DNA from 3 places in the Thiomicrorhabdus sp. Kp2 genome. Region 3 is predicted to be linked to each of the others. Evidence: predicted binding sites of a transcription regulator. Region 3 holds the regulator's gene; each other region holds the start of a gene.
The links. Region 3 encodes PhoB, which activates phosphate uptake and scavenging genes when phosphate is short. Its sites were predicted from a motif close to GNNTGTCATAAAACTGTCANAT; they were not measured.
Positions count from the first base shown of each region.

Region 1: the regulator PhoB is predicted to act here: its motif matches at 3,426-3,447, upstream of A379_RS08550 (lysophospholipid acyltransferase family protein).
Region 2: the regulator PhoB is predicted to act here: its motif matches at 5,073-5,094, upstream of eno (phosphopyruvate hydratase).

Region 1 covers NZ_ARWI01000001.1:1,866,390-1,877,392, reverse strand. The annotation lists gene A379_RS12770 (EAL domain-containing protein) at 1-3,197, opposite strand, end outside; gene A379_RS08550 (lysophospholipid acyltransferase family protein) at 3,523-5,259, shown strand; gene A379_RS08545 (methyl-accepting chemotaxis protein) at 5,535-8,429, shown strand; gene A379_RS13230 (hypothetical protein) at 8,826-8,960, shown strand; gene A379_RS13055 (hypothetical protein) at 9,115-9,282, opposite strand; gene A379_RS08540 (rhodanese-like domain-containing protein) at 9,332-9,784, opposite strand; gene fetB (iron export ABC transporter permease subunit FetB) at 9,923-10,717, opposite strand; gene A379_RS08530 (ATP-binding cassette domain-containing protein) at 10,714-11,003, opposite strand, start outside.
Region 2 covers NZ_ARWI01000001.1:152,034-163,036, forward strand. The annotation lists gene A379_RS00725 (acetyl-CoA carboxylase carboxyltransferase subunit alpha) at 1-952, shown strand, start outside; gene tilS (tRNA lysidine(34) synthetase TilS) at 1,006-2,406, shown strand; gene A379_RS00735 (CTP synthase) at 2,581-4,209, shown strand; gene kdsA (3-deoxy-8-phosphooctulonate synthase) at 4,214-5,050, shown strand; gene eno (phosphopyruvate hydratase) at 5,151-6,431, shown strand; gene A379_RS00750 (septum formation initiator family protein) at 6,456-6,791, shown strand; gene A379_RS12490 (Smr/MutS family protein) at 6,850-7,413, opposite strand; gene surE (5'/3'-nucleotidase SurE) at 7,505-8,284, shown strand; gene A379_RS00765 (protein-L-isoaspartate(D-aspartate) O-methyltransferase) at 8,378-9,013, shown strand; gene A379_RS00770 (YqaA family protein) at 9,010-9,597, shown strand; gene A379_RS00775 (peptidoglycan DD-metalloendopeptidase family protein) at 9,665-10,570, shown strand; gene A379_RS00780 (Mth938-like domain-containing protein) at 10,706-11,003, opposite strand, start outside.
Region 3 covers NZ_ARWI01000001.1:812,141-823,143, reverse strand. The annotation lists gene A379_RS03940 (ABC transporter permease subunit) at 1-1,938, shown strand, start outside; gene pstA (phosphate ABC transporter permease PstA) at 1,950-3,590, shown strand; gene pstB (phosphate ABC transporter ATP-binding protein PstB) at 3,702-4,520, shown strand; gene phoU (phosphate signaling complex protein PhoU) at 4,575-5,312, shown strand; gene phoB (phosphate regulon transcriptional regulator PhoB) at 5,340-6,038, shown strand; gene phoR (phosphate regulon sensor histidine kinase PhoR) at 6,042-7,328, shown strand; gene A379_RS03910 (inorganic phosphate transporter) at 7,574-9,145, opposite strand; gene A379_RS03905 (PstS family phosphate ABC transporter substrate-binding protein) at 9,400-10,356, shown strand; gene A379_RS03900 (2Fe-2S iron-sulfur cluster-binding protein) at 10,493-10,744, opposite strand; gene A379_RS03895 (ion transporter) at 10,927-11,003, shown strand, end outside.

The sequences.
Region 1 (11,003 bases), 1.1 Mb from region 3:
ATAAATTTCGGTTCCATAGGTTTTGCAATAAAATACCCTTGGCCATAATTACAACCCAACTCAATTAACATACTGCCATGTTTTTCTGACTCAATACCTTCTGCAATCACTTTTCGGTTAAGCGATTTTGTTAAGCCAATAAGCCCTTCTAAAAGGGTAATATCTTCAGGGTCTTCAAACATATTTCGAATAAACGACTGGTCAATCTTAATCGTTTTAATGGGTAAACGTTTTAAGTAGGATAAAGAGGCAAAGCCTGTACCAAAGTCATCTAAAGCAAAGGCAATTCCACATTTTTTACACTCTTCAATCAACGCTTTAACCGACACCACATCTTCAAGGGCAGAGGTTTCCAAGACTTCAAACTCAAGCATACTGCGCGGCACACTTGGGTGCTGATTCAGCAATTCAGATATCCACTCTACAAAATCGCCTTTTTGTAACTCCATTACTCCAACATTAACACTAACAGAGAGCTTAATGCCCTGCTTAAGCCAAGTGTCAATTTGCTGTAAAGCTTGATTTATGACCCACTCACTCATTTTGATTGAAAGCGGAGTATTCTCGACACTCGGTAAAAATTCAGCTGGATAGAGCAAGCCTTTTTCTGGGTGTTGCCAGCGAATTAACGCCTCGACCCCCACAACTTCATCATTGCGTAATGAGACTTTGGGCTGATAATGCAAAACAAACTCATTATTTAACAAACCTTGTTCAACACTATTTAGGCTTCTAATCAAATCTCGGTTATAGGCATCTCTTTCAGTATCAAAAACATGATAACCATTTTTACCCGACTGCTTGGCTTGATACATCGCCTGATCGGCTTGTCTAATTAACTGCTCGCCATCTAAACTGGTTTCTTGAGGAAAAAAGGTCACCCCTAAACTCCCGCTAACTTGAAGCGATTGATTACCTTTTTTAACGGGAATTGAAATGGCCGCCAGCAACTTTTCGATAATTGGCAAGGCTTCATCAGAATCATGCAACCCTCCAATAACTGCGACAAACTCATCCCCGCCTATACGAGCAATGGTATCGGTTGCTCTTAAAGCGGCTTTCATCTCGGTAGAAGCATTGACGAGTAGCTGATCGCCAGCGTCGTGACCAAACGTATCATTAATTGTTTTAAAGCCATCTAAATCAATAAACACAATCGCCAAACTTTTTTGGTTTCGTTTAGCTTCCTTTATCGCTTGCTGAATGCGGTCATTAAGCAAAAATCGATTGGGTAAATTGGTTAACATGTCGTAATGTGCGGAGTTTTGTAAACGTTTTTGATACTGTTTTTCTAAAGTAATATCATTAAACATCCAAACATAATGGCAAGCACCGCCATGAGGGTTTTTAACTTTTGTAATATTTAAAAATACCAAGATAGGTTCGCCCGTTTTGCGACGACTCCATACTTCACCGTACCAGTGTCCTTTTCTCAATAAGGCGTGTTTTATATCCGCATAATATTCGCTAGACTGCATATTTGAATTCATCATACTGGGTATCTTGCCAATCACGTCTTCACGTTGATTTCCAGTAATGAATTCAAATTCATCATTGATATCCACAATCAGAAAATTTGCGTCGGTTAAGATAATACCTTCATTGGCATGAGTGAAAACGGATGCGGCCATTTCCAATTGAAATTCATTCTCTTTTTGCGAAGTCACATCTCGTATAAAAGCACAAATCTGCTGGGTGGCACACACAGGCATCAAACTAATTTCAATGTGAAATTTAGCATTATCCACTAGGCGTGCAAGCTCAACTTTACAATAACCTCTTTCAAAGATATCACTAATATACTGAGTTATTTTTTGCTCTTGTTCTTTATCAAAAAGAGTGCCTAAAAACACGCCATCAATATTTTTGTTTTCTATGTGCAAAATCTCATAGAGAGCCAAATTACACTCTAGAACAAAGCCTTGTTGATTCATTAACACAAACCCATCCATTGAGGCGTTTAACACACTTGAGTAACGCTCTACACTCTCTTCTAGTTCTTTTTTCGCCCTCTCTTTAGCGACAATATCCAAAGTCAACTGTTTACTGGTTTTATCTAATTTTTTATTGCTCGCTTTAAGCGCTCGTAAAGCAGCTTCTTTTGCCAAGCGAGAGCGCGCTAAAAAGATTGAACCTATGAGAACCAAAATCAAAATAACAGACAACCCTACGTAAAAGGGCATAAGAACCGAACGTTTCAATGCCATGATCTCTTGCATGGGTGAAAAATACACAACCTTCCAAAAATACGGGTTATAACTATGAGAATTTAATACCACTTTCTTTGAGTTAACATCATCAACCACAATTTGCTCCTGGTCGGCCAAATTTAGGTATTCCACTTGTTGAAGGGGTCGAATGGTATCAAAGTGCCAAAGTCCGCTTTCATCGCTAAAAGAGCCTTTTTCTTGGCTGATAATTTTTTGCCATGCATCGGGATAGCGGTGTTTAACGGTGAGTTCGGGCTTATCGTACATAAACCCCCACTCATTTTGAGGAGTACAGCCTAACAACCAATAACCTTGAGCATTGGTTAACCAAATTTTTTGGCTGTTTTTATCCTTTAGCTTTTTAAGATGTTGCAACATATCATTGCCAAGATAGTTTAAGACAATCACCCCTCTTTTTACGCCCTGTTGGTCAAAGACAGGTTTAGCCAATCGAATCATCGGCTTACGAGGTTCATCAATAATGCCGTATTCAACATTCAAGTCAAATGGAGAGAGATAAAACTGGTTCTCCTTTAATTTCATGGCATTAGAAAAGTAATAGCGGTTACTTTTATTCTGCAGTTCATCTTCAGGAATGCGGACTGGAAAAGCTTCAGAACGATCAATGCGAAGCCTTTCATGGCCCTTAGCATCAATCCAACGCAGTTGGTCATAAATCGGTGAGTTGGCCATCAATGCTTGCCAATCTCTGGCCAATTTATCTAGTGAGACATCTGAATTTAATACTTCACTCAATAGTTCACTGTTTGTGATATAAAAAATATCTCGCACAATTAGGTCTAAGTTTTCGATTGCCGCAGTCGTAGCCATCAAGACCTTTTCATTGGCCTTAGCGTTTAATGAGCTTAACGGTTCTTTTTGCGCTTGCTGCATACCCACATAGGCCAAAACCAAAACCAGCCCCATTGATGGAAGGAAATAACGTAGAAAATGTTTAAAAAACTGAGCCGAAGGTACGGATGTCATAGTTACAAACTTATTGTGCAATATAAGTTTGACATCATACCCTAACAAAAATAGTTAACAACTCTGACATAGCGCCTTTAAGCACATTCTTTTTATTATCAATAAAAACTTTTTATCTCTTCAAACACTTCACTTTTTGAATAAGGCTTAAACCTTAGCTAAATAGTCATAAACTTACCAGGCCTGGTAACTCAATGCAGTTCAATAACAGAAAGCTAGCCTTTAAAAAACTATCATCAAGCTGTCATCTTTTCGTCACCTCTCTAGCCTTTTTGCCAGTAATAATACTCAATGACATTTTCCATTATTGAGATCTGCACCAAACATGCTAAACATTGAAGCCGCAATTATTGAGAAGTTTCCAGAGCTGCACACCAAAAAAACAGGCAAACTCGTCATTAGTTTAATTAAAGCGCTAACCCATGAAGCTGAAATTAATCAATTTATAGAAACACACCAGCACTTAAAGGGCTTTGCGTTTTTAGATGCGGTGTTAGATTACTTTAACTTCAGTTACAAAATCAGCTCAAAAGCCACCAACCGGATCCCTTCCGATGGACGTATTGTGATGGTAGCCAATCATCCCATTGGCTCTTTGGATGGTTTAGCTTTATTAAAAATGGTACGAAGCATTCGCCCAGATGTGCAAATTGTGGCCAGCGATGTACTTAATCATATAGAACCACTCAAATCGCTGTTTTTAGGCATAGATAACCTAAGCGCAAAGAGCGCTCACAAAAAACAATTCACAGAGATGCTCAATGCCTTAGAAAAAGAACAAGCGGTCATTATTTTTCCCGCAGGTGAAGTCTCCCGCATTCGTCCTAATGGTGTGCGTGATGGCAAATGGAAAGGCGGCTTCTTAAAACTCGCTCAAAAGGCCAAAGCACCCATTCAACCGATTTACATTGATGCTAGAAATTCCTCTCTGTTTTATGCTCTATCGGCACTATACAAACCGCTTGGAACCATGATGTTAGTCAAGGAGATGTTTAATAAAAAACATCAAGAAATTCAGTTTTTTGTGGGTAAACAAATTCCATGGAAATCCATAGAAAACAGTGAATTACCCACTAAACAGTTGGCTAATCAGTTTCGTAAACATCTCTACCAACTTGACCAAGAGAGTAAACAGCTCAAAAAAGGCAAATCCACCCCCTTTAAAACCATAGAAACCATTGCCCATCCTGGCGATAAACAAGCCCTTAAAAAGGCGCTTAAAAAATCCCCTCTACTGGGGCAAACGCAAGATGGCAAAAAAATCTATCTTTATGACTTTGAAGATGATTCCCCCGTTATGCATGAAATTGGTCGCCTACGAGAGCTCACCTTTAGAACCGTGGAAGAAGGCACTGGCGGCGCAATTGATTTAGACCAGTACGATGTACGTTACCGTCACTTAGTTTTATGGGATGATGAAGAGTTAGAAATTGTAGGAGCTTACCGCATTGGTGAATGCAAACAGATTGTTGAACAACACGGTTTAAAAGGCTTATACACCAGCACACTTTTTAACCTAAAACCTCAGATTGAAAACTACCTGCCTAACGCTCTTGAACTAGGCCGCAGTTTTGTGCAACCCAAATATTGGGGCAAACGCAGTTTAGATTATTTATGGTATGGCATTGGTGCTTATGTTGCCCAACATCCGCACATTAAATACCTGTTTGGCCCAGTTTCATTAAGTGATGCTTACCCTTTGAATGCTAAAGAATTGATTATTGGTTTTTATCAGCAACAATTAGGCTCTAACCAAGATTTAGCCCAAGGCATCCGCTCCGTTAAGTTAAGTAAAAACAATCAACAAATTGCCCAAGAGATTTTTAACGGCGACTACAAAGAGAGCTATAAAAAACTAAATGCTTTACTGGATTTAGAAGGTGTAAAAGTCCCCACCCTATTTAAACAATATGCTGAAGTGGCTGATGATAAAGGATGCCGTTTTATTGACTTCAGCACAGACCCTGATTTTAACGATTGCGTTGATGCCCTGATTTTAGTTGAATTAGATAAGCTCAAACCCAAAAAACGTGAACGCTATCTCAACCCAATTAAAGCCTAACATTAAAGGGTTTAAAGGGTATCGTCCCTAAAAATCTTCTAAAAGCCTTTTGCAGATTCCCGCGTCAAGCACGGGAATGACGTTGGGAGTTTATGAATCATCATTATCGTGCTTGAATGCCTTAGACTTGCCACACAATTTAATCTGCTCTAAAACGGTACTTTCTTGATACAAAATAAAAAAAATAACACTAAGTGGAATTAATAACACTAAATTGCATACATATTGCTTAGAATGCATTCAACTTAAACTCAATCGTTTGTTAGGAATGTATTATGCAAGAATCTATTCGTCTTATTGCTCGAGTTGATGCCGAGGGCATTATTCAGTATATCAACCAAGAATACCTATCTTGGGCGGGTTACCGTTCAGAAGAGTTGGTAGGACAGCCCACTGTCATTCTTAGAGCACCCAATTTACCGCAAGGGATACAAGAGACCATTGCCGAACAGTGTCATAAAAACCGACCTATCAATTTCCCTGTCTGTGAAACCAAAAAAAATGGCGAGCTCTATTGGACAGACATGCGAATTCAGCCTATCCATGACGATGGCCAGTACCTTGGTTACACCTCAGTAAAACGTATTATCACTGACCCGCTAAAAATTCAAAGTGCGGAGGCTTTGTATCAAAAAATTAGAGATAAAAAACTGGTGTACTTTAATGGCGAATGGGTCAATAAAACCAGTCATGCTGTTAATGCGGCCATCGGTTTTCATAAAGCCTCCTTAAATCAAAAAATCATTGCAATTATTTCCATTGTTTCGTTATTCATTTTAGGCCTCTCATTTGTTTATATGGAATCAAGTAAAAGTGCAATCGAAACGCACGCGGCTGAAAACTATGCCAAAAGCATTGCTGACTTAGTTGACAGTCAAATGGATAAAAAAGAGCAAATTGGCTTAACCAATGCCATAGGGATTACCCATTCAAAAGAGATTCAACAAGCCACCGCTAGCATGGATCAAGCAACTCTAAATAAAGCCTTAATGGGCATTAGCCCCGAATACAAGTCAATGAGTTCATTGAACAATGTAAAACTGCATTTCACCGATGAAAATGGCATCTCATTCTATAAGTCTTGGAAACCTCTAAACCAACAAAAAATTGATGACTTGTCTAACCGTGGCTACTTAAAAACACTGGCAAAAGAACAAAAACCACAAGTGGCATTAGCGGTGAGTTCATTAGGTTTTAATATCAAATCCATTATTCCCATTTTTAAAGAGGGTCGCTTTGAAGGCGGGGTTGAATTCATTCAAGGAGTGGGTTCAATACGCCGTGATTTGAATAAAAGTGAGCGAGCCTATCTGGTTGCCATTTCAAAAGAATACGCTTTAGCTGGGGACAAATACCGTCAAAAAAACGCCAATAACATTGCGGTTTCTGCCGACAAAAACTGGGTTGTAGGTAACGATAAACACTTCTCTATGGAAGTTTCTGGCAAACAGATTAATGCCCTTCAACAAGTGGATATTAACAGCCTTTTTAAACAAGGTTATTTAGTTACCCATGACCACTTTCACTTTGCAAAACCTATTTTTGATAGCGCAAATGCACTCATGGGTTACCACATCATTACCGAAGACATCGCCAAGTTTCATGCCATTTTAATGAAACAATACGATGTGGCTGAGTCCGCTTTTTATCAGGTTTTATTCTCACTCATTTCTATGATTCTGATTATTTTAGCCCTGCTTTGGAACATGATTATTAAACCGATTCGTAAAACCCAAGATACTATGGAAAAATCGGTTAAAAATTCAGATCTATTTGCACGTGTTCACAGTTATGGTAATGATGAAATCGCCCAAATGGCTAAGGCTTACAATCGCCAGTCGATGCTTTCTCAGGTAGCCATTGCCGAAATTTCTGCCGCTATGGAAGAGATTCTAGCAGGACGACTCGACTACACCATTGAATACCCCTTCCAGTCTGACTACGGAATTTTGCAAGGACGTATTAATGATACAAGTATCTCATTAAAAGAGACCTTTGAAAAAATTGAAGATGTGATGCAAGACTTGCGTGACGGCGAATTCAATAAACCACACCAAAACAATCTACATGGCGCTTATGCCAAGGTGGTGGATGACTGCTTAGCCTCTATGCAGACCATGTCTAACGCTTTTTCAGAGATAAACCAAGTCATGGATTTTGCCGCTAGAGGTAAATTTGATGAACGTATTCTAAACATTGCCAAAGGAGACGTGGCTAAACTGCAAGAAAACCTAAACGCAACGTTAGAGCAGATTGAAACAGGCTTTGCAGATATCGTTCAAGCCGCACAACGTATTGCACAAGGTGATTTAACTCAGCCAATTACTCACGAATACGAATACACCATTGAGCAAGCCAAACAAGCAATCAACCAAAGTATTACCAGCCTAACTGACACGCTTTCTCAAGTCACCGAGATTGCACACCAAGTTAAAGAGGGCGTTTCAAGCGTGGCCGAAGGTGCTCACAACCTCAACAACCGTACTCAAGAACAAGCCGCTACCTTAGAAAAAACCTCTGCGGCCATGGAACAAACCAACGCACAAATTCATAACAATTTAGATAACACCAAAATGGCAAGCTCAATTGCAGAGACTCAAAGCAATATGCTACACGATGCCAATAAGGTTATGGGCGATACCAAAAGCTCCATGAACAATATCCAAGAAGCATCAAATAAAATTAGAGAGATTACAAGCTTAATTGACTCAATTGCCTTTCAGACCAACCTACTCGCTTTAAATGCCGCGGTAGAAGCGGCCAGAGCAGGTGAACACGGTCGAGGTTTTGCCGTAGTTGCTGGCGAAGTACGAACGCTTGCAGGTAAATCTGCCGATGCAGCCAAGGACATTAGCAGCTTAATTGAACAAACCTCTAATGCAATCAATATAGGGGTTAATCAAGTCGATAAAGTAGGTAATTCACTCGTTCAAGTGACCAGTGAAACCCAAAAAATGCTTGAAATTGTAAGAGAGGTCTCAACCGCCTCGCAAGAACAATCTCAAGGAGTGAGTGAAATCAATGACGCAATAACCACCATTGATAACAATACCCAACAAAATGCCGCACTCGTCAAAGAAACCACTGCCACGGCTGAATCCCTATTAGATTCATCCACACAACTGCAAAACTCTGTCAGTGCGTTTCAATTACAACGTAAATTAAACTGATTAAACAAACACCACAAAATACAAACCTACCAGGCCTGGTTATTCACAGGCCGCATCTCTTTTGTAAGCACTGCCCCACAACACGTCATTATCGGGCTCGACCTGATAATTCTTATAGCCCATTTTGGAGATTCCCGTGTCAAGCACGGGAATGACGGTGGGTGTTTATGAATCGTCATTGCGAGCCGAAGGCGTGGCAATCTAACAAGGCCAATGCAATATTCGCCATGGATTGTCATGGATTGCCACGTCACTGCGTGACTCGCAATGACAGGTGTTTTTAATTATCAAAATTCAGATTTACCAGGCCTGGTATCCTCTAATTCAATAAACACCCCCAACACGTCATTATCTGGCTCGACCTGATAATTCTTATACCCCCTTTTGGAAATTCTCGTGTCAAGCACGGGAATGACGGTGGGTGTTTATGAATCGTCATTGCGAGCCGAAGGCGTGGCAATCTCCCAAGGCCAATACAATATTCGCCATGGATTGTCATGGATTGCCACGTCACTGCGTGACTCGCAATGACAGGTGTTTTTAATTATCAAAATTCAGATTTACCAGGCCTGGTATCCTCTAATTCAATAAACAACCCCAACACGTCATTATCCAGCTCGACCTAATAATTCTTATACCCCCTTTTGGAGATTCCCGAGTCAAGCACGGGAATGACGGTGGGTGTTTATGAGTAGACATTGCGAGCCGAAGGCGTGGCAATCTCCCAAGGCCAATGCAATATTCGCCATGGATTGTCATGGATTGCCACGTCACTGCGTGACTCGCAATGACAGGTGTTTTTAATATCTTGCTTTCTCGCAATGATAGGTGTTTTTGAATTATCAAAATTCAAATTTACCAGGCCTGGTACTGACTAAAGGGTACCGTCCCTTCGCTCACAATTAACAGACATTGCCTTCTTGAAATCCTGGGTTCCATGGGTGGTCTAGGCGGATTAATCCGTTATCGACAGGTGGAATGGTGATATCGCCATTACACTCTTTCCAGGCATTAAAACCACCCGCTAAGTTCACCACATTGGTGTAGCCCATTTTTACCATGGTATCTACCGCTAACGCGCCTCGCCCGCCCGATAAACAGAATACCACCCAGCCTTGGTTTAAATCGGCTAGCTCACCGCTGTGGCCTTCGTAACATTTATCACACATCGGCTCTAGCATGCCGCGTGGTACATGTAGCGCCATAGGAATAGTGCCATCTAGGTATTCGGCTGGTTCACGTACATCAAGCGGTTTGTAGCCACCACATTTAAATAGGTCTTTGGCTTCTGAGGTGGTGACTTCTTTAATATTGGCTTTAGCGGCAGAAACGAGGTCTTTTAATCTTGCTGGCATGTTACTTCTCCTAATTGAAAGGGATAAATTACGCTTTCAATTTATCATAAATAAAACGTTACTTTGATTTTATATCAGCGGATATTCTTCATTTAAATCAATTTATTAGCGATTTATTGAAGATTTATTTATTTTAAATTATTTTTGCTTTTGCAAGATTTCAAGATTAAGACGCTGGCGTGAATCAAACAATTTTCGGCATGCCATATTGACGGCAATTAACGTACCAAAACCTGTTGAAGTGGCGATTAAAAGCATAATCATAATTTGGTATTTCACAGCTTCCATAGGGTCTGCACCTGCTAAAATCTGCCCTGTCATCATCCCTGGTAGAGAGATGATTCCTGCGGCTACCAACATATTAATCACTGGAATCATCGCCGAATGTAAACTCTGTTGGCGAATAAAACTCATGGACTGCTTGGCGGTTTTGCCCAAGGCTAATTGCGCTTCGATTTTGGCTTTGGATTGCACCGCATTGCGGGTTAAGGTATCTAACCCTAAACCAATTGCGGTCATACTATTACCTAATAACATGCCTAAAAGCGGAATCGCATATTGTGGTTCGTACCACGGACTTGGTTGAATAATAATGGTTAACACACCAATCAACAGCACCAATGACGTCATGGAAAGTGCTAAAAAACCAACCAAGAGCCCGTTTAGTTTTTTAAAGCGATACTGCTGACGTTTAGTGATTTCATAGCCCGCCGCGGTGAGCATAATGATTCCCACTAAAACAATCCACAGTGGGTTATCGGCATAAAACACATAGCTGAGCCATACGCCCATAAAAAGGAGTTGCACCACCATTCTGGCGGTGGCAATCCACAGCTCTTTTACTTTATTAAAACCGCTTAACCACAGAAAAATGCCCAAGAGTAAGACCAGTACAGAGAGGCTGGCTAAATCCCAATAACTAATTAATATCATGCGCTCTGCCTCTCTATTTGGTTTTTAGAAAACACCAGTGTTTTCGTTGCCATACGCTCGGTTTGCTCTGGGTCGTGGCTAATCCACATTGCGGCGGCATTTTGCTGTTGAACATAATCTAAAACCATTGCTTCAACAAGCTGTTCACTTTTTGGGTCGAGGTTGGCGGTAATTTCATCCAACAGCAATACTTTGGGCTGATATTGCAAACCACGTAATAGGGCAAAACGCTGTTTTTCACCAGATGAGAGTGCATCGGGATTGGATTTTAATTGCGCGCTATCTA
Region 2 (11,003 bases), 660 kb from region 3:
ACTTGATTTTTTAGATTTTGAACAACCTATTGCTGAACTAGAAGCTAAGATTGATGAATTACGTCATTTGGATGGCGGTGATATGAATTTATTACAAGAAATCTCTGCTCTTGAAGAAAAGAGTAAGAATCTAACGGAATCAATCTTTAAAAAATTATCTGATGTAGAAATCGCTAAGGTTTCACGTCACCCACAAAGACCTTATGCATTAGATTACATTAATAGTGTTTTTACTGATTTTAAAGAATTGCATGGTGACAGAGCGTTTGCGGATGATGAGGCGATTGTTGCTGGTATAGCCCGTTTAGATGGACAATCGGTTATGGTAATCACTCAAGAAAAAGGTCGTGATACAAAAGAAAAAATTCGTCGTAATTTTGGTATGCCGCGACCAGAAGGGTACCGTAAGGCACTACGTTTAATGAAAATGGCAGAGCGTTTTGGTTTACCTGTTGTTACCTTTATAGATACTCCAGGTGCTTACCCTGGTATTAATGCTGAAGAGCGTGGCCAAAGTGAAGCGATTGCTCGCAACTTAATTGAGATGTCTGAGTTAAAGGTACCCATTATTTGTACGGTGATTGGTGAAGGTGGTTCAGGTGGAGCCTTAGCGATCGGCGTGGGTGATGTCACAATGATGATGCAATACAGTACCTATTCGGTTATTTCTCCTGAGGGGTGTGCTTCAATTTTGTGGAAAAATGCCGCTAATGCGGCGGATGCAGCTGAAGCATTAGGGATTACGGCAACTCGTTTAAAATCATTAGGTTTGGTTGATGAGATTATTCCTGAACCATTAGGTGGTGCACATCGTAACTATGAACAGTCTGCCCAAAATGTTAAAAATGCACTAATCGCTCAGTTGAATGCGTTAAAGGTTAAGCCTGTAGATGAATTAGTCGCAAGTCGCTACCAGCGTTATATGGATTATGGAAACTTTGAGTCTGCTTAATTTATCTAACGGACTTCAAACTTTGAAGCACCTCTAACTTCTAAGAGGTGTTTATGTATAGTGATTTTCCAGATTCGTCCTCTTTAGTTTCTTTGCCCGTAACTAAGTTCCTTTCAAATATTCAAAATAACTCAATTTTGTTTGTTGCCTATAGCGGAGGCTTGGATTCAACGGTCTTATTGCACTCTATCTATCATAATCAGATTAGATTAAAAAAAAATCTTAGGATTATGGCTGTATATATTGATCATGGTCTTCAAGAAGAGTCGGCTTTATGGTCAAAGCATTGCGATGACTTCTGTCGCGATAAAGATATCGATTTCATAGGCTTAAAAGTAGTTGTTGAGTCAACCTCAAGGAAAGGGGTTGAGGCTGAAGCTAGAAGACTACGCTATCAAGCTTTTTTAAAAACCATAGATGATTTTGCAAAAAATACATGGTTAGGTAATATCTACCTTCTTACGGGTCATCATCAACGAGATCAAGCTGAAACGGTTCTATTAAATCTTTTTAGAGGTTCAGGCGTGAACGGTTTAGCGGGGATGCCAGCTGATCGAACCTTGATAACAGATAGTGGCGTTTTGGTTAGTCATGTTCGCCCGATGCTTAATACTTCTTATGACGACATTGTAGAGTACGCTCATTACCACTCTTTACCTTTTGTGACGGATAAGACAAATATACAAACAGAATTTAAACGTAATGCTGTTCGGCATAATGTTTTACCCATCCTTGAGGCCAGCTGGCCAAAGGCTATTGATGCTTTATCCAAGACCGCTCAGCATATGCAGGAAGCGTTGGTTTTATTGGATGGTTATGCTGAAGAATTTTTAAAAACCGTTGATGATTCAGCTTATTTTATTGAGTTGCAGGATTTTTCAGAAGTTTCTTGGGTTAAGCAAAAAAACAACATTCGATATTGGTTTAAGCTTCATTGGCCTCAAATAGTACTCAGTGATGTTCATTATCAATGGATTGAAAAGTCCTTTACTAATTATCATAAGAGCCAAAATCACAATTATCGTTATCAGTTGCCAGAAGGTAGTTTGAGGTTTTATCAAAATAGGCTTTACTACTTCATACATGAGCCAAGATTATTTAGTGTTCAAATTGCTTCAATTGCAGATTTAAATATGAATCCGTCTCTGGAAGGAGAAGGAATGTTTTTTGATATCAATAGGGTAGATGGTTTATCAAATATGACTGTAAGGTCTGTTTTACCTACAGATAATCTTCAGAAAAAAGCTTTAAAGCGCTTTTTTCAACATAATAAAATCCCTAAATGGGAGCGTTCTGTCTGGCCTGTTTTGGAGGTAGATGGCGTGGTCATATCTGTTTTAGGTTGTATCGATTGTTTGTCTGGTTTAGCGGGTAAATCAATAGAAGTAAATCAGGCTAATGCTGTTAGAGTTGATTACAATCAGCTCTTAAAATGGTGGGGTGTTTTTAACTGATTGTGACCCTAAAAAGGTTTTAAGGTTTGATATTTTAAATCTTAGTTTTATTCGTGTGTTAAGAACGTATCAAAGTGTAATTAATTCATTGCTGAAAGCAGTGTATTAAGCTATAATTCCCTTCCATTCTGATACCTTCAATCGTAATTTCAAAACTTCAAAAAGTGTGTGTTGATGACTAAATTTATTTTTGTAACAGGTGGTGTTGTTTCTTCTCTTGGAAAAGGCATTGCAGCGGCATCTCTTGGTGCATTATTAGAAGCGCGTGGCCTTAAGGTCAGTATGCTTAAAATGGATCCATATATTAACGTTGATCCAGGAACCATGAGTCCTTTGCAACACGGTGAAGTGTTTGTTACTGATGATGGCGCTGAAACGGATTTAGACTTAGGTCATTACGAGCGTTTTGTGCAGCGAAACTTTACGCGTAGAAATAGTTTTTCTACGGGCCAAGTTTATGAAACGGTAATTCGTAACGAGCGTCGTGGTGACTACTTGGGTGGAACAGTTCAAGTTATCCCGCATATTACAGATGAAATTAAAAATCGTATAAAAAAAGCAGCCGCGGGATATGACGTTGCTCTTGTTGAGGTGGGTGGAACTGTCGGTGATATTGAGTCATTACCTTTCCTAGAAGCCATTCGTCAATTAAGTATTGAAGTAGGTCGTGATAGAGCATTGTTTATGCACTTAACATTACTTCCATACATTGCAGTTGCTGGTGAAGTAAAAACCAAACCAACACAACACTCTGTAAAAGAGTTACGTTCAATTGGTATTCAGCCTGATATTTTAATTTGTCGTTCAGAGATGGCGCTTGAAGAGAGTGAAAAACGTAAAATTGCACTCTTTACAAATGTTGAAGAGAAGGCTGTTATAAGCTCTTTGGATGCTAATACTATTTACGCTGTTCCAAGAATGTTGCATGAGCAAGGTCTTGATGAATTGGTTGTCAAAAAACTAGGGATTGATGCTCCTGCTGCAGATCTTTCTGACTGGGATGAGGTTGTGAGTGCTCAGTTAAATCCAGCTAAGTCTGTAGAAATTGCTATGGTCGGCAAGTATGTTGACTTGACTGAGGCCTATAAATCTTTGATTGAATCTTTGATTCATGCTGGTATTCATACCAGTACTCGAGTAAATATCGATTATATTGATTCTGAGTCTCTTGAAACAGATGGTATTGACGCCCTTAAAGATAAGGATGCTATTTTAGTCCCTGGTGGTTTTGGTGAACGTGGTGTAGAGGGTAAAATTCTAGCCATTCAATACGCCCGTGAGAATAAGGTGCCTTACCTTGGGATTTGTTTAGGTATGCAAATGGCCGTGGTTGAGTTTGCTCGTAATGTTGCTGGGTTAAAGAACGCACATAGTAGTGAACTTAATGCTGAAACGCCATATCCAGTAGTTGCTTTAATTACCGAATGGACTGACGAAGATGGTAATAAAATTGAAAGAACAGAAGATGCTGACTTAGGGGGTACGATGCGCCTTGGTGGTCAGAACTGTATTTTAACGCCAGATTCAAAACTTCGTGAAGTGTATGGTTCTGATATTATTCGTGAAAGACATAGACATCGTTATGAAGTAAATGATGGCTATGTACATAAATTGGAAGAAGCAGGCCTGGTCATTTCTGGTCGTTCAGAAGATGGTAACTTAGTTGAAACGATAGAAGTAAAAGAACACCCTTGGTTTGTTGCGTGTCAATTTCATCCAGAGTTCACATCAACACCTCGTAATGGGCATCGTTTGTTTTCTGCGTTTGTTCAAGCTGCCAATGCTTATAAGGAAAAAGGTTAATTAAATGAATTTATGTGGTTTTAATGTTGGTATAGACCAACCTTTTTTCCTTATTGCTGGCCCTTGTGTTATAGAGTCTGAACAATTAGCAATTGATACGGCAGGCCAGCTAAAAGAGATAACAGAATCTTTAGGTATTCCATTTATCTATAAATCTTCTTACGATAAAGCCAACCGTTCTTCGACTAAAAGCTTTAGAGGTTTAGGGGTTGAAGAAGGTTTGCGTATTTTACAAAAAGTAAAAGACGAAATTGGTGTGCCTGTTTTAACGGATGTGCATGAAGACACGCCGTTAGAAGAAGTCGCTTCGGTGGTTGATGTGATGCAAACGCCCGCATTTTTAGTGCGCCAAACCAATTTTATTCAAAATGTTTGCCGTCAAGGCATTCCTGTCAATATTAAAAAAGGTCAATTTCAAGCACCTTGGGATATGGATCAAGTTGTCGCTAAAGCGCATGAAGTGGGTAATGAGAATATCATGGTGTGTGATCGCGGTACCTCTTTTGGTTATAACACCTTAGTTTCAGATATGCGAGGTTTAGCTTCAATGCGTTCTACAGGTTGTCCTGTGGTGTTCGATGCAACACATTCGGTACAGCAACCAGGTGGACAAGGTACCACTTCTGGTGGACAGAGAGAGATGGTTCCAGTGTTGGCTAGAGCTGCAATTGCAGCGGGAGTTTCAGGTGTTTTTATGGAAACACATCCAGATCCAGCTAATGCATTGAGCGATGGTCCAAATATGTGGCCAATTAATAACCTAAAGCCTTTATTAGAAACGTTAAAAATGCTAGATGATGTTGTTAAAAAACAAGGCTTTATTGAAAACAGTTTATTATAAGCAGAGTGTATTGCGTAGTTGAAATTGTCATTTACACGTCATATAAGCTCGTTAGAATAATTAAGATTAAATAGAAATTAAAAAGAAGTAGGAAGTTAGAATGTCATTAATTAAAGATATTAAAGCACGTCAAGTTATTGATTCACGCGGTAACCCAACCGTTGAAGCCGATGTTATTTTAGAAGATGGATCTATGGGGCGTGGTATCTCACCATCTGGAGCATCAACAGGTTCTCGTGAAGCGATTGAATTACGTGATGGTGATAAGTCTAAGTTTGGTGGTAAAGGCGTTCTAACGGCTGTTAATAATATCAATACCGAAATTAAAGCGGCTTTAATTGGTAAAGATGCGACTGATCAAGCGGCAATTGATAAGGTAATGATTGACCTTGATGGCACACACAATAAAGCCCGTTTAGGGGCTAATGCTATTCTTGCAGTTTCAATCGCAACGGCACAAGCCGCTGCAAAGTCTAAAGGGTTGCCTTTATACGCTTACCTAAAAACAGATACATACAAAATGCCAGTTCCAATGATGAACATAATCAATGGTGGTGAACACGCTGATAACTCAGTAGATTTTCAAGAGTTTATGATTATGCCAGTTGGTGCGCCAACGATGTCTGAAGCGATTCGTTACGGTGCGGAAGTTTTTCATGCACTTAAAAAAGTTCTTCATGATAAAGGCTATAACACAGCGGTAGGTGATGAAGGTGGTTTTGCACCAGACCTTAAGTCTAATGAAGAAGCGCTTACCGTTATTCTTGAAGCAATTGAAATTGCGGGTTATAAAGCAGGTGAAGACATCATGATCGCTATGGATGCCGCTTCATCTGAGTTATACAGCGATGGTAAATACACTTTAGGTTCAGAGAACAAAGTATTAACTTCAGAAGAGATGGTTGATCTTCTATCTAGCTGGGTGGATAAGTACCCAATTATCTCTATCGAAGATGGTTTAGACGAGTCTGATTGGGATGGTTTCAAATACCAAACTGAAAAAGATGGTAAACGTCTACAGATTGTTGGTGATGACCTATTTGTTACTAACCCTAAAATTCTTGCAGAAGGGATTGAAAAAGGCATTGCTAACTCTATCCTAATCAAAATCAATCAAATCGGTACTTTAACTGAAACGTTTGAAGCGATTGCGATGGCTAAGAAAGCAGGTTATACGGCAGTTGTTTCCCACCGTTCTGGTGAAACAGAAGATACAGTGATTGCTGATATCGCTGTTGCTACTGGTTGTGGTCAGATTAAAACAGGTTCTTTGTCTCGTACTGACCGTATCGCTAAATACAATCAGTTGATTCGTATTGAAGAAGAATTAGGTTCAGAAGCGGTTTACCCTGGTAAAGAAGCATTCTACAACCTTAAGTAATTACAAGTTACCAGGCCTGGCAATGTGAAAAAACTTTATCTTGCATTAGCTATCCTGATTGTAATTCTACAAGCTCGTCTTTTGTCCTCCGATGGAGGGCTTGGCGAGCTTTTTTCGTTACAGGAACAGCTAAAAACGCTTGAAAAATCACTCGAAGACCAGCGGCTTATTAACGCAAAGCTTGCTGAAGAGGTTAAATCTTTGCAGACTAATCCGCAGTCGATAGAGACCTTGGCAAGGCAAAATTTAGGCATGGTCAAAAAAGATGAGGTGTTTATCAAGGTGATTGAGTTGCAACCAAAAGAAAAACAAATTCAAACCGTTGATAATTCCGTGTTGGAGCCTCAGTCTAAGCAGTGATTAAGTAAATTACCTTTATATCAATGCGTTATGTTTTTTTAGTGCGTGGTTTTGACGGTTATTGTGCTTTTAAAAATACATTTACTGCGCCTGTACCGCCGTCTTTTTCTGGTGTGCTAGCAAAGCCTATGACCGACTTGGTTTGTCTAAGAATTAAATTCACTAGGTTTTTAAGAGCGGGATATTCCTCTTTTGAGTTATATCCTTTACCGTGAATAATTCGAATATAGCGAAGTTTTTCATAATAAGCGTGACTTAAAAAATCAATCATCTTTTTTTCAGCCTGTTCTACGGTTAATCCATGGAGATCTAGGCTGTGCTGAATATGAAAGTCGCCTTTTTTAAGTTTGGTAACCTCTTGTAAACGCATTCCTTTTTTATAATAGAGTAAAGCCTGAAACGCCGTCACTTTAGCTATTGGTTTACCCATATCAAGTTGCAACTCTTTATAAGAGGCATTTGTCTTATGTTGTGTACTGTTTCTTTTCTTAAGCTGTCTTAACAGCTCAGTTTGAGATTGTTTTTGCTTTACAGTATTGTGCACGGGCGGTTTGTTACTGGAATTTAATGGCGTAACATCTTGCATGGCCTGTAGAAAAATGGATTTATCTTCTTCTTGCATGGTTGAGGCTATATAATTCGATTATCTAATTTGTCGGTTGTCAGTTTTTTACAACTCACATTACTCATTTTAACTTAAGGTATTGTACATCATGAAAATCCTACTCTCTAATGATGATGGGTATTTTGCACCAGGCATTCAAACGGTTTTTCAAATGCTGAAACAGGACTTTGAATTTTCACGTTTAGATATTGTAGCTCCTGAGCGTAATCGAAGCGCGGCAAGTAATTCATTAACTTTGCTTGAGCCTTTAAGAATGGATTTGCATCCTAGTTTAAGTGATGATCCACGTTGTAGAGTTTTTAGTGTTAATGGGACGCCAACAGATTGTGTGCACTTAGGCATGAATGGTGCACTTGATTATCAGCCTGATATTGTATTATCAGGCATTAATGCGGGTGCGAATATGGGGGATGATGTACTCTACTCTGGGACGGTTGCCGCAGCAACAGAAGGGCGTTTTTTAGGTAAGCCTTCTATTGCCATTTCACTATGCGGTAACCAGTTTTTTGAAACAGCTTCTTCCGTTTTGCTGACTGTTTTAAATGATTTACCCAAAATAGCACTGACTCCTGACACGATTATTAATATTAATGTGCCAGATATTCCTTTAAATGAGTTAAAGGGCATTAAGGTAACACGTTTAGGTAAAAGACATATTTCTGAACCTGTTGTTAAAGAGGTTGATCCAAGAGGGCTACCCATATATTGGATAGGGCCTGCTGGTGTGGCTGCTGATGCAGGGGATGGGACAGACTTTTTTGCTGTTGAGCAAGGGTATGCATCTATTACACCACTCAAAATCGATTTAAGTCATTATGAAATGATGGACGCACTCCAAAGTTGGGAAAAAGGTCTTGTTATTTCTTAATACTGGTATGAATTCTTTTTTGTTAAAACCTCTGTTAGAACACGCATTATGAACTATCCAAACTTAGCATTTAAGGCCCATCAAGGCGTCGGTATGACCTCTCAGCGCACGCGTAATCGTTTAGTTGAACGGCTCATAGAAAAAGGTGTGCAAGATGGTTCTGTTCTTGATGCTATTAGAGTCGTCCCACGGCATCTATTTATTGATGAGGCGATGGCTTCAAGAGCTTATGAAGACACGGCTTTGCCAATTGGTTATGGACAAACGATTTCTCAACCTTGGGTTGTTGCAAAAATGACGCAATGGTTAATGTCTGGTCAACAATCTATCAACAATGTTTTGGAGATTGGTACAGGTTCAGGTTATCAAACAGCCATTTTATCGCTGTTAATCGATAAAGTTTACAGTGTTGAACGGATTCAACCTTTGTCGGAACGCGCTATCTCTACAATGGCTAAATTAGAACTTGATAATATTGAATTTTCTTTAAGTGATGGTCATTGGGGTTGGGCAGAAAAAGCCCCTTTTGATGCCATCATTTCAGCGGCATCGCCTGCAGAATTGCCAATGGAATTAATTAATCAATTAAAAATGGGTGGGCGTCTTGTCATGCCAATCGGTGAATCACATCAATTACTGTATGGGTTTGAAAAGACACCAACAGGTGTTGTTAAAACGTGTCTAGGAGAGGTTATGTTTGTTCCAATGAAGCAGGGGGTTGAGGTATGAAAATATTTACCCCTCTTTATGATCTGGCGCTTAAATGGGCCAAACACAAGCAAGCGCCTAAGTATTTGAGTGCATTAAGTTTCGCTGAGTCCTCTTTTTTTCCAATTCCTCCCGATGTGATGCTTATGCCAATGAGCTTGTCTCAACCTCATAAAGCATTTTATTACGCTTGGTTAACCACACTATTTTCATTACTTGGCGGTGTTTTAGGTTATTTGATTGGTTATTGGGCGATGGATTTATTAATGCCAACGATCCAGTCTTTAGGGTATGCACATAAGATAGAGCAGGTAAATACTTGGTTTTCAGAGTATGGCGTTTGGATTGTTTTTGCGGCAGGGTTTAGTCCAATCCCTTATAAACTTTTTACATTGACCGCAGGAGCGAGTGCGATGGCATTTGTTCCGTTTCTAATAGCCTCTCTGATTGGGCGTGGTGCAAGGTTTTTCCTTGTGGCAGGGTTAATGCGGTGGGGTGGTGAAAAATTTGAAGCAAGTATTCGAAAATGGGTTGACTGGATTGGTTGGACCTTAGTAGTATTAATCATCGCCTATATCGGCTATAAAATGTTGGGTGCTCATTAGCCGAAGAGTTTTATTTGTGGATATCAATTTTTGAATCAAAAAGCAGACTGTAAGCAGAACTTAAAATATGCCTTTAATCCAACTACAGCGTCTATCGCACTCCGTAATTTTTATTGTATTTTTCACTCTGCTAGGAGCTTGCTCCTCCCCGATTAAGTATGAAGCGAGAAATGGATCTAGCCAGGCTAATACCTCTTATAAGAGCTCTGCTGGTCAATCAAATCACTCTTGTCGTTCGCCATATGTGGTTGAATCAGGCGATACTTTAAGTGGAATTGCCTACCAATGCGATATTAACATGAGTGATATTGCTAAAATTAACCACCTTTTACCGCCATATATTATCTATGTAAAACAAGAGCTTGTTTTGCCTATGAATCAGAGTTTGTCTGCAGAATCCGTAACAGAAGCAACACCTACAGTGGCTGTTGATTCAAAACAATCCAACTCAACAAGCCTTGATAAAAAAGAACCTCATTCTTCAATAAAAATCTCTGAAAAATCCCATTCTGAGGGAGTGCAGGATACAAAAGAAGTTTCAGCCAAAGCGCTGACTCGCACAGAGAACCAATCTTTAAAAACGAGCATAAAAACCTCTAAGAGTAAAAAGTGGCAATGGCCTATGCATAAAGGGTTGTCGTATAAATATTTAAGGGATAATGCAGGGTTATCTATATTAGAAATTTATGGTGTGCCAGGTCAACAAGTCAAAGCCGTTGCACCTGGTAAGGTGGTTTATGCGGGCAACGGTATTATTAATTATGGTTGGATGCTTGTTATTAAGCATGATAATGATTACATGTCGATTTATGCGCACAATAGCGCTTTGCTTGTTAAAGAGGGAGATGGCGTTGACGCTGGTGATGTGGTTGCCTCGATGGGGGCTACGGGTAATACAAAGCGTCCAAAACTCTATGTGGAGGCTCGATACCAGGGGCGTAAAATTGATATTAAAAAGGTTTTAAAGCAGTAAAACTTGAGTTGTATTAATAAAGTTTAAAAAACGTTTTGTTAGCAATCTACCAGGCCTGGTAGATTGATTTTACTAATTGTTCATCTAATTATTCATCTAATTCAACTAAATGTATATCGTAATTTAGTTGGTCTCTTACTTATTCATAACAAGTGCTAAAACAATATCTCGATCTTCCGTTGTTAACACGTTATAAGTTCTACAGGCGGCATCATTTGCCATCACTTCTAAGCCAACACCTTTGGCGGCACAATAAGCAAAAAATTTGGGTTCAGGAAAGTTTTGTATTTCTCCAGTGCCCAGTATAATCACCTCTGGTTTCTTAGAAAGAAGGCTGTCAAGCAATTCTGTAGTCAATGAATCAATGGATTCGCATGGCCAGTTATCTTCGATTGTGGTTTGGGTTAAATAACAACTTTGTTTAAGAGTTATG
Region 3 (11,003 bases):
GGCACCATTAATTTTAAAGAGAGGCTTCCGTTAAATGGCGCAGAAATCACTACCTATAAAGTGGTTAGTGAGTTAGACCGTTTATTGGTTTTTGGTTTATCAAATGGTAGTGTGTTGTTTGCTAAATACGATTATGACGTTAGTTATCCTAATAATGTGCGTAAGATTTCTCCAAAGGTGGTCTACCCATTTGGTCAGGAGCCTATTGCTTTGGCCGATGGAAAAATTACCAATCTTGCGGTAAAAGCATTTGAGTCAGAGCTAAGGTTGGCTTATCAAGTTGAGGGTTCAAAAACCATTACACTTAAATCCTTTACTAAGATTGAGTCGATGCTTACGGATTCAGTCGTACTTGAAGAAGACGGAAGTGGTCATTTTGATAGTAATATCTCCTTGAAATGGTTGATGATTGATACGAGTGGCCGTAATTTATATACCATCTCTCAGGCAGGTGTGGCTGATTATTACGATATTAGAAATGTTGAAAGCCCTGAATTAATTCAACATGTTAATTTAATGCCTCAAGGTGAGACACCTACGGTTATTCGTTTTTTATTGGGTGATTATTCCTTAATGATTGGTTCTGATAAAGGAAATGTTTATCAGTGGTTTCCTGTGCGTGATGAGTCAAATGATTTTGCATTAAAACCAATCCGTAAATTTCATGTAGGTGATTCAGCCGTTGAGTCGATAGGTATTGAGCTTGCTCGTAAAGGCTTTGCCACATCGGATGCAAGCGGTCGCTTTAACTTGTTCCATTCTACGTCTGAGCGCCACTTAGCTTCGGAAGAAGTCAGTTCTGTTGGCGCAAATTTAGTAACCATTGCTCCTCGAGCTAATGGTGCCATAGTTGAAACGAACGATGGACTCTTAACTCATTTTACGATTGAAAATGAGCATCCTGATGTTTCTGTTTCCAGCTTATGGGGTAAGGTTTGGTATGAAGGTTATGAAGAGCCAACTTATACTTGGCAATCTTCATCTGCGAGTTCAGATTTTGAACCTAAGTTCTCCTTAATGCCATTGACGTTCGGTACCATTAAAGCGGCACTCTACTCAATGTTATTTGCTGTTCCTATTGCTATTCTAGCTGCGATTTATACCGCATTCTTTATGGATAAAGCCACTCGCCAATGGGTTAAGCCTTCGGTCGAGATGATTGAAGCTTTACCAACCGTTATTTTAGGTTTCTTAGCAGGTTTGTGGCTTGCTCCCTATATGGAGGCAAACTTACCAGGGTTCTTTGCCATACTGATTGTTTTACCACTTGGCATTATCTTGTTTGGTTATGCTTGGTCAAGATTGCCTGAAAGCATTCGTCTATTCATTCCAGTTGGCAAACGTGCCGTGCTAATGATTCCTGTAATTGTCTTTTTGGGGTGGTTTTCATTACAACTCAGTGGGCCGATTGAAAATGCGATGTTTGACGGCAATATGCGTCACTGGTTAACCGCATCAGCAGGTATCGATTTTGATCAGCGTAATGCGATGGTTATCGGGTTTGCCATGGGCTTTGCCTTAATACCGACCATTTTCTCGGTAACAGAAGATGCTATCTATAACGTGCCGAGTTATTTAGTGAATGGTTCTTTAGCGCTCGGTGCGAGTGGTTGGCAGACTCTTGTTGGTGTTGTTTTGCCAACCGCCAGTCCAGGTATCTTTTCAGCGATTATGCTTGGTTTTGGTCGTGGTGTTGGGGAGACAATGATTGTCTTGATGGCTTCAGGTAATACACCATTAATGGAAGTGAATATCTTTGAGGGTATGAGAACTCTATCGGCTAACTTAGCAGTAGAAATGGCCGAAGCAGAAGTATCCAGTTCACACTATCGAGTTTTATTTTTAGCAGGCCTGGTATTGTTTATTTTTACCTTTATTTTTAACACCTTAGCAGAAGTTGTTCGTCAACGTATGCGTCGTAAATACGGTTCGTTATAGGAGATCATGAAATGAAAGAATGGTTTAACAAAGGCGAACATTGGATTTGGATGAGTTCAGCTATGGTCAGTATCAGTGTTGTACTGGTGCTGGGGTTAATGGGAATGATCGCTTACAAAGGTGCCGTGCACTTTTGGCCGCATGCTGTTTATGAAATCCAGCTTGAGCAGAATGGTCAAAAAGAGATGGTTGTTGGGGAGTTGCGTGATGAAAAACAAGGTCATGTGACTGACCCAGTTACAGGTGTTGAAACCCCCGTTTCACAATATCTCATAAAGATTGGTAATCGTGATGTTTACGGTATCGACTTTAGATGGGTTAACGACAATGTGATTGCCAGTGAAATGGATAAATTGTCAAAAGATGTTTTAGTCATTGAACGTTATGAATACGGCAATGTCTTTGGACATCTTGCGAGTGCCGATATTGATGGCAAAAAGATTGTCGATAAAACAAATTTATTAGCATTGATTAAAAAGCAAGTAGAGCTGAGTTCTAAGACACATGACGAGATCCGTCATATCGAAAAAATTAAAATTGGTAAGATTAATTATCAAATTGAGCAGCTTCGTTTTGAAGAGAAAAAACTGCGACTAAAAGAGGCTTTTACCGATGAAGAAGCGGCAAGATTAGCTGCGGAACGCTCGGCTTTACAAAAAGAATTTACGGCATATCAACAGCAGACTCAGGTTTTATACAAAAAATTAGATGGCTATGGTGATTTAACGGTCACCATTACTGGTGGTCAAAATTTAACGATTCCTTTTAAAAAGATTGTTGATTTATGGCAACCTAATAATATGAATTTTGCCGAAAAACTCGGTTTCTTTGGTCACTCTCTTAAAAATTTCTTACTTGATGATCCTCGTGAAGCAAATACTGAAGGGGGGATTTTCCCCGCGATGATTGGCACGATCACCATGGTGTTATTAATGACCATTTTAGTGACACCGATGGGGGTGGTGGCCGCAATCTATATGCGTGAGTATGCTAAAGATGGCCCTGTGTTGAGAATGGTTAGAATATCCATCAACAACTTAGCAGGGGTGCCGTCGATTGTATTTGGTATTTTTGGTTTAGGGTTCTTTGTCTATATTTTAGGGGGCTCAATAGACGAGCTTTTCTATGATTACGCCTTACCAAGCCCAACTTTTGGTACGCCAGGTTTATTGTGGGCCGCCTTAACCATGGCTTTATTAACCTTGCCAGTTGTTATTGTTTCTACCGAAGAGGGTTTGTCTCGTATACCACGTTCACTGAGAGAAGGTGGCTTGGCATTAGGGGCGACTAAATCAGAAACGATTATGAAGATTGTGCTTCCAATGGCAACACCAGCGATTATGACTGGTTTAATACTTGCCATCGCTCGAGCCGCGGGTGAAGTTGCCCCATTGATGTTAGTGGGGGTTGTTAAGCTTGCTCCAGAGCTTCCTGTTGATGCAATTGCACCGTTTGTACATTTAGATCGTAAGTTTATGCACTTAGGTTTCCATATTTATGATGTTGGTTTCCAAAGTCCAAACGTAGAGGCATCGCAACCGTTGGTTTACGCCACCTCTTTATTGCTCGTTATTATTATTGTCGGTTTAAACATTGGCGCCATTTCTATCCGCAATCGTTTACGTGAGAAATATAAAGCCTTAGAGCATTAATCCAGTTTTATAAATTCAATTGACGTTTATTCAAGATGACGTCAGTTAAACATTATTTAAATATTACGTGTTGATTTACTTTTTATAAATCAATGATATAAGGAAGTTTTTATGAGTGATCAAAACTTATCAATTTCATTAGATAGAGAAGATAGAGCCATGTCTTTAGCCAATGAAAAAATTGCCATTGAGGTTAGAGATTGGAATCTTTTTTACGGGAAAAAGCAGGCCTTAAATTCTATTAATATGGATATTCCAGAGAACCGCGTAACCGCGTTTATTGGGCCGTCAGGTTGTGGTAAATCTACTTTATTACGTTGTTTTAACCGTATGAATGACTTAATTGATATTGTGAATGTCGATGGCCAAATGACACTACATGGCGATGACATGTATGCTAAAAACATGGATGTATCCGCATTACGTCGTCGTGTTGGTATGGTGTTTCAAAAGCCGAATCCTTTTCCCAAATCAATCTATGAAAATGTCTGTTATGGATTAAGACTTCAAGGTGTTAAGGATAAAAATACGCTTGATGAAGCAGTTGAGTGGGCATTGAAGGGCGCTGGGCTTTGGGAAGAAGTTAAGGATCGTCTAGATGAAAATGCCTTAGGTATGTCTGGTGGTCAGCAACAACGTTTGTGTATTGCCAGAGCTATCGCAATTAAGCCAGAGGTGTTACTACTTGATGAACCAACTTCTGCACTTGACCCGATTTCAACATTAGCGATTGAAGAGCTGATTTTTGAATTGAAAAAAGAATTCACAATCTTAATTGTGACACACAATATGCAACAAGCCGCACGTGTATCTGATTATACAGCGTTTATGTATATGGGTGATTTGATTGAATATACCGATACCGACAGTTTGTTTACTAACCCACAAGTTAAACGTACTGAGGACTATATTACGGGTCGTTATGGCTAATAAGTTTTTATAACCAATAACTTGTCGTTTATAAATTGTGCATAGGAAAACAAAATGGAAAGAAAATTATTTAATTCGCATATTTCTGGGCAGTACAACCAAAACTTAGAAGAGCTGTTTAATCATATTCTGGTTATGGGTGGATTGGTTGAAACGCAAATAAAAAATACTGTAGAAGCGGTTAAGTGTGAAGATAAAAGTTTAGCTAAAGAGATCAAACAAGTTGATAAAATTGTTAACAAAGAAGAGTTAGAAATCGATAGCTTGTGTGCTCGCGTTCTAGCTCGTCAGCAACCAACGGCATCAGATTTACGTTTGATTGTAAGTTCGATTCGTATTGCTGTTGATCTTGAGCGTATGGGGGATGAAGCGGTAAATGCTTCTAAACTTGCTACTAAAATGTCAAAAGTGGCAGAAGTTCCATGTGAAATTTTACCTGGTTATGGTGCGCTGATGGAGATGGTGGCGATTGACCTAGATATGTTGAGCAAAACATTAAACTCTTTTTCACAGCTTGATTTGTCAGGATTGGAAGATGTCTTTGAAAGTGATCAACGTATTACAATGATAAAAAAGAAAGCATTACTAGAAATTAATCACTCTTTAAATCATGATACACAAGAGCTGGCTGAATATATAATGCAAATGTTCTTCTCAATTAGAGCTTGTGAACGTATTTCAGCCCACATTGTTAATGTTGCAGAAAGCATTATTTATTTAGTAAAAGGGCAGCATGTTCGTCATATGAACTCTGAAAAACTGAATGCGTTTTTAGGAACATTAGACAAATAATTGCTGCAGTATCGCTTGGGAGTACCTATGGGGCAAAGTAATATTTTAGTCATTGAGGATGAAGCTGCAATACGTGACATGTTAAAGTTCACTTTGTCCTCATCTAACTATCAAGTGCGTGAAGCGAGTAACGCTGAAGACGGTTGGAAACTGGTTCTAGAAGAGATTCCAGATTTGATTCTATTAGACTGGATGATGCCTGGAACGCCAGGTGTGACACTTGCACAAAGATTACGTCAAAATGATAAAACCAAAGCGATACCTATTATTATGCTGACCGCACGTGGCGAAGAAGAAGACCAGGTACAAGGGTTTAATGCGGGTGCGGATGATTATGTGGTTAAGCCTTTTTCACCTAGAGCATTAGTTGCTCGAATTCAAGCCTTACTTCGACGTCAAATGCCTGAACAATTAGCTGGAGACCAACTGATTGCGGGTAATATGCGCTTAGACTTAGAATCGCATCGATTTTACGTCAGTGAAGATGAAATCAAGTTAGGGCCAACAGAGTTTAAGTTGGTTCATTTCTTTATGTCTCATCCAAATAGAGTGTTTTCGCGTGCGCAACTTCTTGACCATGTATGGGGCGTGAATGTGGTCGTTGAGGAGCGTACGGTAGATGTTCATATTCGTCGCTTACGTAAGTTGTTAGAACCTACTCAGGTTGCGGACTACATTCAAACTATTCGAGGCTCAGGTTACCGATTCTCTGTTGTAGAGGAATAAGCATTGTTATCAAATGGCATAAAGCGTGAGTTAACCTGGATTATTACCAGTGCATGGGTGTTGCTTTTTTTTGCGTGGGTGACAGATTTTTGGTTAATCTCACTGTTTATATTCATTGTTTTCTATATTTCACGCCAATTGTGGAGCATCCGAAAGTTTGAAAAATGGATGGATGGTCGATTACAAAACACCTATCCACCTGTTTCTGGTTTTTGGAGCGAACTGACTTATTTGGTTTCTAAAAAACAGCGTGCATTAGAGAAGCATGTCGACTTGAATCTTTATAAATCTGAGCAATTTAAAGCCGCATCAATGCTGATTCCTGACGTTATTGTCTCTCTTGATCAGTACAATAATATTGAATGGTTTAATACCGTGTCCAAAACCTTATTAGGAATTAGGAAGCAAGATAAAGGCAGTAAAATTGAATCGGTTGTTAGGCAATCTGACTTTGTTCAATATTTGAAAGCGGGTGATTTTTCTAAATCCCTCACTGTTAACTCCAGCTACCGTCCAGCACGAACTTATGAAATGCAAATTATTCATTATTTTGAGAATCATAAGTTATTGGTGGTGCGAGATATTACTGAACTCTACCAGCTCGCCCAAATTCGTCGAGATTTTATTGCCAATGCATCCCATGAGCTTCGCACACCTCTAACCGTGTTAAGAGGGTATTTGGAGGTGATGATTGATACGCCAGGTGAACACCAAGAAAATTGGCGTTTACCTTTAGAGCATATGGAAACTCAGTCACATAGAATGCAAACGATTATTGAAGACTTGTTAACGCTTTCCACAATTGAAGCGGAATCGATTACCGCAGAGAAGAAAACGGTTGATGTCCCCAAGAAATTGCAACAGCTGGAAATCGATGCACAACAACTGGGGGGTGAAAACCATCATTTTACGTTTGAGATTGATCAATCGCTTAAAATAAAGGGCTATGCTGAACCGCTTAAAAGTGTGTTTATGAACTTACTTTCTAATGCTGTGCGCTACTCTCCTGATGGCGGTGAAATAACCGTTCGTTGGTATAAAGATAAACAGTATGTTGTCTTTGAAGTTCAAGACAACGGTTTAGGTATTGCTCAGGAGCATATTCCACGTTTAACAGAGCGTTTTTATCGGGTGGATAAAGACCGTTCTCGTGTTACAGGTGGTACAGGTCTAGGATTAGCCATTGTTAAACATGTGCTTGAAAAGCATGAAGCACGTTTGAGTATTGAGAGTGTTTTAGGAAAGGGCAGTGTTTTTCGCTGTGAATTTCCAATTAAGCTTGCTCGGTGATGTATTTGTTTAAACCATCGTGTAAGCAAATATTAAGCACTCAGATATTGAAGTGACCAGGCCTGGTAACTTGGTTAAACATTAAAAAAAATGCTCATGGTGCAGAGCCAAGTCAAGTGAAGAGTTAAGAATACTTAGCCATAGTAAAACCTTCGATTTTTCTTGGTAGTTCAGTCATACAAGGTACAAAAAAAGGGCCTATAAAAGGCCCTTTTTTATTTCAGTGGTTTTATGCTTTTACCAGGTTATGGAAGCATCATCCCTCTAATTGTAAAGTAAATTAAAGCGGCTAAGGTGGCTGATGCTGGAACGGTAATCACCCAAGCGGCCACAATTTTTAAGAACGCAGAACGTTTTACCAGTTCTTTTTGGTAAACTTTATCTAAAGACTTACGCTCTTTTTTACTTAAAGCCACTTCGGCCTCTTTCGCTTTCAGTTGCGCCAACATCTCTTTTTTCTCAATAAGAGAGGCTTTTTCAAAACGGATAATATACTCTTCCACTTCTTGTTGATCTGAACCTTGGTGGTGATCACGAATAGACTGAATCGTTTTTGCATAACTGCGTTTTAAGTACTCGCGCAGGAAACCAACCCCAAAGACACCCCCTACGGCAATGTGGGTTGAGCTTACTGGTAAACCGAGTTGTGAGGCAACAATAACGGTAATGGATGCCGCCATAGCGATCGAGAAGGCGCGCATTTGGTCGAGTTCTGTGATCTCAGAACCAACCGTTTTAATCAGTTTAGGCCCAAATAACAGCAGACCTAAACTGATACCAATTGCCCCAATGAGCATGACCCATAACGGAATTTCAGCTTTAGTCGAAACTCCATGTGTTTGTACAGCATCATTAATGGCCGCCAGTGGACCAACAGCATTAGCGACATCGTTAGCGCCGTGTGCAAAACTTAATAAAGCTGCGGCAAATATAAGCGGCATGGTAAATAAGGTATTCACACTCGCTTTGGTATTTTCAAGACGTTTTGCCTGGCGTGCGATAATGGGTCTAAGTGTGATATAGGTAGCGGTGGCAATCGCTAAACCAATTAAGACGGCATCAATAAAATCGACTTTCCAGATCTTTTTTAGACCTTTCATAATCAGATAAGTTGAGAAAGCCCAAGCCATAATGGCAATCAAAATGGGTAACATTTTTTTGGCTGCGCTAACCATGTCGTCTCGATAGGTGATACTCCTCTTTATCCAGTAGAGGAAACTCGCGGCAATGAGCCCACCAATAACGGGTGAGATTATCCAGCTAGCGGCAATGGCGCCCATTTGTTCCCAGTTAGCAATTGACCAACCTGCTGCTGCAATACCTGCACCTAATACGCCACCCACAATGGAGTGAGTCGTTGAAACAGGTGCGCCCATTGCGGTTGCTAGATTAAGCCATAAAGCCCCTGCCAATAGCGCAGCAATCATCAACCAGATAAAGGTATCACTGTCGCCAATGAGAGCGGGGTCTATAATGCCTTTTTTGATTGTGCTTACCACATCGCCACCCGCAATCAGTGCGCCTGCCGACTCAAAGATAGCAGCAATAATAATGGCACCCGTCAGTGTTAGGGCTTTAGAGCCAACTGCGGGCCCAACATTATTAGCAACATCATTAGCACCAATATTAAGTGCCATATAACCACCAATCATTGCCGCAACAACCAATTCAATACTCACAACACCTGTGCCAGTTTGAATGTTTGAGGCAAACAGAATGATCATAATGATAAAAAGTAGGGCGGTTCCAAAGCGGAACATCTCTTTTCTACCACGAGATGTGGCGTTTTCAAACTCGTTTATATCTCGAAATTCCATAGCGTTAACTCTATTTTGACGGATTGGGATGTCTGCGCATTGTATTAAAAATAAGCAAGCAAATCAGATTTTATTACAGAAATGTTAATCATGATTAAGCATAAGCAATTATTGTTTCGCTTTATTTAGTAATTGTACCCATGTTTACTGTCACGAAAGTGTCATATTAGTGTCAATTTTGTTTTATGAAGGCTTCTTATACTTTGCAACGTATTCAAGCAAATTCATTAAATTTAATTTTTGGAGTTTTAACCATGAAAAAAGCAAACATCTTATTAGCAATGGGTCTTGCAGCTTCTGTTGCAACATCTACTGCCTATGCATCTGAATTACCGAATTATGAAAAAGTTTCTGGTGTTTCTGGAAACTTATCTTCTGTAGGTTCGGATACATTAGCTAACCTAATGACACTTTGGGCTGAAGAGTTTAAGCGTGCTTACCCTAATGTAAATATCCAAATTCAGGCGGCAGGTTCTTCTACTGCTCCTCCAGCTCTAACGGAAGGGACTTCAAATGTTGGGCCTATGAGCCGCGCAATGAAAGATAAAGAAATTGCAATGTTTGAATCTAAGCATGGTTATAAGCCAACAAAAATCGGTGTAGCGATTGATGCTCTAGCAGTATATGTAAACAAAGATAACCCAATTGACGGTCTATCTATTCCACAAGTGGATGCGATCTTCTCTTCTACCCGTAAGTGTGGTGCTAAAGACGATATTACTACTTGGGGGCAAGCTGGTGCAACAGGTGCTTTAGCGGATAAGTCTATTCAGATTTATGGTCGTAACTCAGTTTCTGGTACTTACGGTTACTACAAGAAAAAAGCGCTTTGTAAAGGTGATTACAAGTCATCTGTAAATGAGCAGCCTGGTTCAGCTTCAGTTGTACAGTCAGTTTCAACTTCTTTAAACGCGATTGGTTATTCTGGTATCGGTTATAAAACGGCTGGTGTTAAAGCTTTAGCGATTGCTAAAAAAGCGGGTGGTAAGCAAGTTGAGCCGACTAATGCTAACGCATTAAATGGTACTTACCCTCTTTCACGTGTACTTTATGTATATGTAAACAAAGCGCCTAACAAGCCAGCAGAGCCTGTAATTAGTGAGTTCATGAAGCTTGTACTTTCTAAGCAAGGTCAAGAAGCGGTTACTAAAGATGGTTACATCCCTGTACCAGCGGATTTTGCTGCTAAAGAACTGGCTAAACTAAAGTAATTAAAGCTTAATTACTTAGTTCGCTAAGACTAAAAGCCCGCCAGTGAAGTGAATCTTCACTGGCGGGCTTTTTTGTTTGTGGCAACTTATGAAACGACCAGGCCTGGTCGTTTCTAAAAGAGCAGTCGCGCTCTATTTAAATTAACTCAATTTCAACATCAGAAACTGGAATGACACTGCAGGTTAAAATTTCACTCTTTCGGGCTTCATAAGCGGGGTCTTGAATCTCTTCAACTTCACCAGAGATCAATCGTACTGAGCAAGCACCACAATTTCCACCACGACAGCTATAAGGCATATCAAACCCATTTTCGTCTAATGCTTCTAGCATTGAGAACTGCCCATCAAATTCACATTCACCTTGTCCTACTACCGTAATTTTTGCCATGACTCTGTACTTTCCTACTGTGTGATAAAAAAATTTATTTTAACAATTAAATGCGTGAATCAATACAGTAAAATAGCCAAAATTTCAGTTTGACCAGGCCTGGTAATATTAGCCATAAGCTATAAGCAAACTGTCAACAAGTGTTTTTCATAATAAGATTAAATACAAAAGTAGGCATAACAATGACGTGGTTAGATTTTCAAAATCGTTTTCAACATATTCGCGATAACAAAGTGTTTGAACTGTTTGTTATCTCGGT